Regions from separate parts of the Apilactobacillus pseudapinorum genome, predicted to be linked through region 1. Evidence: predicted binding sites of a transcription regulator. Region 1 holds the regulator's gene; the other holds the start of a gene.
What was found. Region 1 encodes LexA, which represses DNA repair genes until DNA is damaged. Its sites were predicted from a motif close to CNAACANNTGTTNG; they were not measured.

Region 1 (4,344 bases):
TTTTTAGTATACTTAGCCCCTTTACCTGATTGATGTTGCTCTAGACGATGCTTTAAATCATTAGTATATCCACCATATAAAGAATTGTCTCCACACTTGAGAACATACATAAAATATCTATTTTCCATATAAAACATTCCTAACATATTCTGTATACTCGTTAGACTCATCTTGATAAACAGTTATTGGTGGAAGAATTTTGGTGCCACCATTTTTACCAGATTTTATTCCTTCAATCAAAACCATGTTAGCATCTTTTTGCTTTCTAGGATGAATAAATCGAATTACTTTTGGCATTATGTCATGCGACTTCATTGAATCTAGTAACTCTAATAACCTGTCTGGCCTATATACGAAAAATACTTTTCCGTTTGTTTTCAATAAATCAGAACACACAGTGTTAATTTTGTCTAAATTGGTAGTAATTTCGTGTCTTGCGATTGCTAAATATTTATTAGGATTTTTCTTGCTATTATCTAAATTAGGAAAATATGGTGGATTACATGTAATCACATCAACTGAATCCTTTGCTAGATAATCCGTAGAATTATCTAAATCATCATTAATAACTTCTATTTTATTTTCAAGATTATTAAGCTCAACACTTCTCTTTGCCATGTCAGCCAATCTTGGTTGCAGTTCAATTTCCCATATCTTTCCACGGGTCTTATGTGACATAAATAATCCAACTGCACCGTTTCCGCTACATAAATCAACAGTAACGGAAGAATCCTTTTTAGGTAGTTTAGCAAAATCAGATAATAATACCGCATCAAGTGAAAATGAGAACACTTCGGGGTTTTGAATGATTTTAATGTCATTGCTGTATAACTGATCAATTCTTTCATTTTCTTTCAAAAGGTTGTTCATTTATATTCATCCCCCATTTTTTCCTTGCATATACTCATAATAATAGAATACTATTAAATAATAAAGTACGAGAGGAGTTAAATAATGTATTCTTTCTTAAAGATTTTATCTAGAATCATTTTATACCCAATAAATGGAGCACCAACATTCAAAAACAAACAACGTATCCCTGAGGGAAACTACATACTAGTCGCACCTCATCGTACCTGGTTTGATCCGTTATATTTTGCATTAGCTGCTAGTCCAAAAGAATTTGCCTTTATGGCTAAAAAGGAATTATTTAAAAATCCATTTCTTAAATTTGTATTAGTCCACGCAAACGTTTTAAGTGTTGATCGTGAAAACCCAGGGCCATCTGTAATTAAAGAACCAGTTAAAATTCTACAAAATTCAAATAAGTCTCTAATTATCTTCCCTTCTGGAACAAGACATTCACAAGACTTAAAAGGTGGCGCAACATTAATTGCTAAATTATCTAAGAAGCCATTGTTGCCAGCCGTATATCAGGGTCCACTTACATTTAAGAGCCTATTTTCTAGAAAAAGAGCTATCATTAATTTTGGTGATCCAATCTATCTAGATAAAGGTATTAAGCTAAATGAAGAAGGTCAAAAAGCAATTGAAGATCAAATGCAACAAGCCTTTGATAAGTTAGACCAAGAAATTGATCCCGAATTCAAATACATTGACCCTTCTAAAAAGTAATAAAAAAGACATAATCATTTGATTATGTCTTTTTTTTACTTGGCGTTAGCCTTCATACTATTCATCATTTGATTTAATTTCTTAGCTGATGGCTTTTGACCCATTTGCAACATCATTGCTCTTAATTGATCCTTGTTAATTGGGGGATTATCTTTAAGATATTTTTCCATGTACTTACGTGCCATGAAGAATCCACCAAATAGACCTACGATTAAAGCTAAAATAATTAGAATAATCCAAAAGAATGGTGACATAATTCTTCCTCCCTCCATTTATTTCTATTATTAATTTTACACAAATTAATAATTAAATTCAAAAGTTTTTTAGTCGTCACGAAGCCCTTTCTTTCTTTGAACTTCTTTAACTTTTTCTGGGGTAACTTCTTTACCCTCTTTATTAAAGATTTGAACCATTTCAATTTGGCTTCTCATGTTTTCTTTAAATCTTTTTAGATATTGTTTTCTAAGATCGGCTCTTTCGGCCTCTTCTTCTTTACTTAATCCTTCATTTTTAGCTTTATGAGCTAATTCGTTAATTCTAGGAATAAGTTTCTTTAAAATTGGATCTTCTGCTTCTGACATTTTATCCTCTCCTTTACGAACATTTGTTTTTATTTGTTTAATATGCTATATTTAAAACATTGAAAATACATATAAGAAACGGGGTATCGATTTGACTTTTTCAAAAGAAGAAAAATCTTCTAAACAATTAGCTATTTTAGAATTTATCTGGAAAAGAATCAATAGTCAAGGTTATCCTCCAACCGTTAGAGAAATTGGAGAAGCCGTTGATCTTTCTTCAACTTCTACTGTGCATGGACATTTAAGCCGTCTGGAAAAGAAAGGATTTATTGTTAAAAATCCTGCTAAACCTAGAGCACTAGAAATTACTGAAGACGGACTAAAAACATTGGGAGTAAATACTCATCCTGGACAAATCCCAGTTTTAGGAACTGTTGCTGCCGGGGAACCAATTTTAGCCGTGGAAGATACTTCCGAATTTTTCTCTATGCCTGAACAATACGACAATTCTGATGAAATCTTCATGCTTACCATTCAAGGTGAAAGTATGATAAACATTGGAATTTTAAATGGTGATAAGGTCATCGTTAGAAAACAATCAACTGCTAACAACGGTGACATTGTTATCGCCATGACATCAGAAAATGAAGCAACTTGTAAAAGATTCTTTAAAGAATCAGATCACTATCGTCTTCAACCAGAAAATGATAATTTAGATCCTATCATTTTAGATCAAGTTTATATCATTGGTAAGGTCGTTGGTTTATTCAGAGATAGTGTATTTTAAAATACTTCGCCTTCATAGTGATATTCTGGCATCTTTTCAAAGTCAAAGGATTCAACATCACTAACCTTTGTTAAGTATGACTTAGAACCATTTGAAAGCATTAAATTAACAATTGCATCCTTTTCATGGAATAAAACAACCGGTTTACCAATTGCATAAGCATATCCAATTTCAAAAGCTGTACCGCTATCAACATTATCGTCTACAAAGTCGATAATTGCGATGACGGCATCAGCTTTTTTTATTTCATCGACATCTAGTTGAAATACATCTTTAGACCATTGACTACTACCAATTTCGGCACCATCATTCACATTTGAATTTCTTGGACTAAAGTAATCTGTTACTGTTTTGTTTGCATCTAGTGCTTTTTCAACTCTTTCGATTCTTTCAATCTGTTCGTCATCAAAAAATGGACCTGCCAAATATAATCTCATGTTTATTCCTACTTTCTATCATAAATTCTTTGATGGTTCTTAACACCCTTAAGTGTAAATGTTGCATCATCATTGCTTGTATCAAAACTAAGTTCTTGGTCCTTAATTGGTACCCAATCATTAAAGATACTTTCATATTCAGAAACGGATACTTGTTTTCTGTTTGCGATATCAGAATCAATTTGACTTATCAATTCATTGTTTTTAAATTCTTTACATAATTTCATCGCAAAGAATTCACCTTGAGCTCCAGAACCGTAACTGAATAATCCAATTCTATCTCCAACATTTAACTGATCAGAATTATTTATTAATGACAAGAAGTTTAAATACAATGAACCAGTATAAAGGTTCCCGATGTTTTCATTATATACTTTTCCAAAACCAAATTCTGTTTTTAGTTTATCTTGATGTTCTTCACTAGCTTCATCAATAATCGCTCTTAATGCTTTAATCCCCATTTTTACATATGGTAAATGGAAAGTCATTGCAGCAAAATCTTCTATAGTTTTGCCAGTGATTTGCTTGTATTCATCCCATGTCTTTTTAAAGAAGTCCACATAAACATCATTTGAATAATGACCATCCACAACTGCTTCAGTTCTATATAATGGTCTCCAAAAATCCATTACATCATCAGAATAAAATGTACTTGATCCTTCAAATTCAGCAATTGAAGGATTAGCAGATATAACCATCGCAATTGCACCACCACCTTGGGTTACTTCACCTGGAGTATTAATGCCGTATCTTGCAATATCTGCACCGATAACTAGTGCTTTTTTCTCAGGATTATTTTCTACATATTCTTTGGCCATTTGTAATCCTGCAGTAGCCCCATAACAAGCTTGCTTAATTTCAAACGCTCTACCACTTCTGCTTAACCCCAACATATTTTGCAAATAAATTGCTGCAGATTTTGAATTATCAATTCCAGTTTCAGTCCCGAAAATAATTAAATCGATTTTTTCTCGATCATTATCATCAATTATTTTCAAACAAGCATTTGCAGCCATGGTAACTA
Region 2 (4,344 bases), on a different contig from region 1:
CTTACATCTGACTCTTTAAATCCATCACCGTATCACGCAATGCAGCAGCTTTTTCGAAATCTAGTTTTGCGGCTGCTTGTTTCATTTCCTTGGTTAATGTTTCGATCATTTGTTTTTGATCTTTCTTGGTTAGTTTTTGGAAATCAGATTCGATAAATGAATGATCTTCTTTATCATTATCATCTTTATTACCATAACTAATTAAGTCACGAATTGGTTTCTTAATTGTATGTGGCGTAATTTGATGTTCTTTATTGTATTCTTGTTGAATGCTACGTCTTCTGGCAGTTTCATCGATTGCTTTTTGCATTGAATCAGTTACATAGTCAGCGTACATAATAACTGCCCCATTTTCATTTCTGGCAGCACGTCCAATCGTTTGAATCAATGAACGTTCATTTCTTAGGAATCCTTCTTTATCGGCATCTAAGATAGCAACTAGTGAAACTTCAGGAACGTCAATTCCTTCTCTTAACAAGTTAATTCCAACTAAAACATCATATTTACCTAGTCGTAAATCTCTAATTATTTTAGTTCTTTCCAGTGTCTTAACATCTGAATGTAAGTATGCCACTTTAATCCCTAGGTCTTTCAAGTAATCAGTTAAATCTTCAGACATTTTCTTGGTTAAAGTCGTAACAAAAACACGTTCGTTCTTTTCGATTCGATCGTTAATTTCACCAACTAAGTCATCCATTTGTCCCATAATTGGACGCACTTCTACCGTTGGATCTAACAAACCAGTTGGTCGAATAATTTGTTGAACAATGTTCTTTTCAGGTGTCTCTTCCAATTCACGTGGTCCTGGCGTCGCAGACATATAAATTGCTTGATTAACACGTTCTTTAAATTCGGGCATCTTTAGCGGTCTATTATCAAGAGCACTAGGCAATCTAAAACCGTACTCAATTAAACGCTCTTTTCTAGCTTTATCACCGTTGTACATCCCACCTACCTGTGGCAATGTTTGATGTGATTCATCGACTACTAACAAGTAATCATCTGGGAAGAAATCTAATAGCGTATAAGGTGCTTCACCCGGTTTTCGATTATCCATATATCTGGAATAATTTTCAATTCCGTTGGTATATCCCATTTCTGCCATCATTTCAATATCATAAGTAGTACGTTGTTTTAATCGTTGCGCTTCTAGCAATTTACCTTCTTTTTCAAATTCGGCAACTTGTTCTATCATTTCTTCCTTAATTCCTTTTAATGCATGATCCATGTTTTGATCATCAGTCAAAAAGTGGGTTGCTGGGAAGATAATAATATTGTCTTTTTTACCAATAAATTCACCGGTTAATGTGTCGATTTCTTTAATAGAATCAATCTCATCACCAAAGAATTCAATTCTAAACGCGTGTTGGTCTCCCGAAGCAGGAAAAATATCAACAACATCTCCATGAACCCTAAATCGACCACGCTGAAAATCAATATCATTTCGATCAAATTGGATTTCAACTAGTCTTCTTAGTAATTCATCTCGCTCGATTTGTTGACCCACATTTAGTGCAATCGTATGTTTGTAGTATTCTTTAGGACTTCCTAATCCAAAAATGGATGAAACAGATGCAACAATGATAACGTCATTTCTAGTTAGTAATGAGTTAGTTGCGGCATGGCGTAGTTTATCGATTTCATCATTGATTGAAGAATCCTTTTCAATATAGGTATCACTTGAAGGTACATATGCTTCTGGTTGGTAGTAATCATAATAACTAACGAAGTATTCAACTGCGTTATTAGGAAAGAACTCTTTAAATTCACTATATAGTTGACCCGCTAATGTTTTATTATGCGATAAAATCAACGTTGGTTTATTCACATTTTTAATCACATTAGAAATCGTAAAGGTCTTCCCTGTACCCGTAGCCCCTAATAGGATTTGTTGCTTTTGTCCATCTTCAATCCCCTTGGTTAATTGACTAATAGCCTCTGGTTGATCACCAGTAGGTTTATATTTTGATACTAATTCAAATTTATTATTATTTTCGCGTTGGATTTCCAAACAAAGTCCTCCTTTGTTCACTCGTAGGGTTTTCGACCCTTTTCATTCATATTTAATAATATTTTAACATACGAACAAACTTTCTAAAACTAATGTTCTCCTTTTTAAGAGTAAAAAAAGACTGGTATTAAAACCAGTCTTTTTGATTACTTTTTATAATGATGAAACGTATTCAAATGCGTTTTGACCAGCAATTCCACCGTCTCCAACGGCAGTAGTTACTTGTCTTAATTCTTTTTGACGAACGTCTCCAATGGCAAACACACCATCAATATCAGTTTCCATTCTTTCGTTAGTCTTAATCCAACCTTTTTCATCAGTGATGTTTAGGTTCGCAAATGCTTCAGTCATTGGGTTGTTACCAACATAAATAAATACACCAGAAGCGTCAACAACGCTTTCTTCGTTAGTCTTGTTGTTTACAGTTTTTACACCAGTAACTTTCATGTCATCTCCGATAACTTCAGTTACATTAGTGTCCCAAATGAATTCAATTTTGTCATTAGCAAATGCACGGTCTTGAATAACTTTTTGTGCACGAAGTTGATCACGACGGTGAATAACAGTTACTTTCGAAGCTAAACCAGCAAGGTAAAGTGCTTCAGAAATAGCTGAATCTCCACCACCGACAACTACGACTTCACGGTTCTTGAAGAAGGCACCATCACATACGGCACAGTAAGAAACTCCTCTTCCACCGTATTCATCTTCACCAGGCACGCCTAGTTTACGGTATTGTGAACCAGTACCAATGATAACAGAACTTGTTTCGTAACTACCTTGGTCGGTGTTAACAATCTTTGAATTACCCTTGTCTTCAATTGATTCAACAGTTCCGTATTCATACTTGGCGCCAAAGTTAGTTGAGCTTTCGTACATATTCTTAGCTAAATCTGGTCCTAAAATGGATTTGAATCCAGGATAGTTTTCAATTTCAGCTGTGTTGTTCATTTGACCACCGTAGATACCACGATCAATCATTAAAACTGATAAATTAGCACGAGAAGCATATAGTGCGGATGTCATTCCACCAGGTCCAGCACCAATAACAATTACGTCATATTTTTCCATAATTAACTTCCCCTTTCATATATTCAATAAATGATACTTTACTATCATATGATAGATTTGTCCATTAATTAGCACACAAACTAATTTTAAAGTTTCTTAGCTAAATCTTTAATGTATTCTTTCAATTGGTCTGCAACTTCTGGATGTTGTAGTCCAAATTCAATGTTGGTTTGTAGCCAACCGAACTTGTTACCAGTATCGAAACGGTCACCTTTGAATTCGTGAGCGTAAACTTTACCATCTTTATTTAATGTATCAATAGCATCAGTTAATTGAACTTCATTACCTTTACCTGGCTTAGTGTTTTCCAAAATATCAAAGATTTCAGGAGTTAATAAGTAACGACCGATAATCGCTAAATCACTAGGTGCGTCTTCAGGATTTGGTTTTTCAACGAAGTTAACAACGTCGTATAGGCCATCTTTAACTTCTTTAGCTGGGTTAATTACACCGTACTTTGAAGTATCTTCATGAGGCACTCTCATAACAGCTAAAGTTGAAGAACCTGTTTCTTCGTAACTATCAATTAATTGCTTAGTTAATGGTGTTTTATCTTCCATTAAGTCATCACCTAACATGATAACAAAAGGATCATCGCCAACAAAACTCTTGGCAGTATATACAGCATCCCCTAAACCATTTGGATGTTCTTGACGTTTAAAGTAAATGTTTAAGCCATTAGTTTTCTTAACTGCTTCTAACATTTCCTTTTTACCTTTACTTTCGAGGTTTAATTCTAGTTCAGTGTTTGAATCAAAATGATCTTCGATGGCACGTTTGCCTTTACCGATAATGATTAGGATATCAGTGATTCCTGATTCAATTGCTTCTTCAACGATTAGTTGAATTGCTGGTTTATCAACTACTGGTAACATTTCTTTTGGCATTGCCTTAGTTTCTGGTAAGAATCTAGTTCCTAATCCAGCAGCTGGAATGATTGCCTTTTTAATCTTTTTCATCTTTATAAACTCCTATATCGATTAGTCTAATTCTTCTCGACCTTTACGGTTCATTAATTGTTTAATTGCATCATCAATTGTTAATTGGTTGTGTAGCACTTTGTAGATTGCTGATGTGATTGGCATATCAATACCACGTTGAGCTGCTAATTCATAAGCAGCTTCAGCTGTAGCAATTCCTTCGATTACCATTCCCATGTTCTTAACAATATCATCTAGTGTTTCACCTTTACCTAATTGGTATCCAGCACGCCAGTTTCTTGAGTCACTACTTGTGGCAGTAACAATCACATCACCAAATCC

Region 2: a site for LexA is predicted at 2,083-2,096, ahead of uvrB (excinuclease ABC subunit UvrB). Genes of this name have one in related genera too.

What each region holds. Positions count from the first base shown of each region.
Region 1 covers NZ_BAABVU010000010.1:35,630-39,973, reverse strand. Annotated here, with positions in the region: gene ABWU86_RS00980 (GIY-YIG nuclease family protein) at 1-110, opposite strand, end outside; gene ABWU86_RS00975 (tRNA1(Val) (adenine(37)-N6)-methyltransferase) at 118-870, opposite strand; gene ABWU86_RS00970 (lysophospholipid acyltransferase family protein) at 952-1,575, shown strand; gene ABWU86_RS00965 (YneF family protein) at 1,611-1,829, opposite strand; gene ABWU86_RS00960 (DUF896 domain-containing protein) at 1,899-2,156, opposite strand; gene lexA (transcriptional repressor LexA) at 2,248-2,883, shown strand; gene ABWU86_RS00950 (nucleoside 2-deoxyribosyltransferase) at 2,880-3,320, opposite strand; gene ABWU86_RS00945 (hydroxymethylglutaryl-CoA synthase) at 3,329-4,344, opposite strand, start outside.
Region 2 covers NZ_BAABVU010000033.1:12,393-16,736, reverse strand. Annotated here, with positions in the region: gene uvrB (excinuclease ABC subunit UvrB) at 2-2,011, opposite strand; gene trxB (thioredoxin-disulfide reductase) at 2,165-3,085, opposite strand; gene galU (UTP--glucose-1-phosphate uridylyltransferase GalU) at 3,169-4,041, opposite strand; gene ABWU86_RS05975 (NAD(P)H-dependent glycerol-3-phosphate dehydrogenase) at 4,063-4,344, opposite strand, start outside.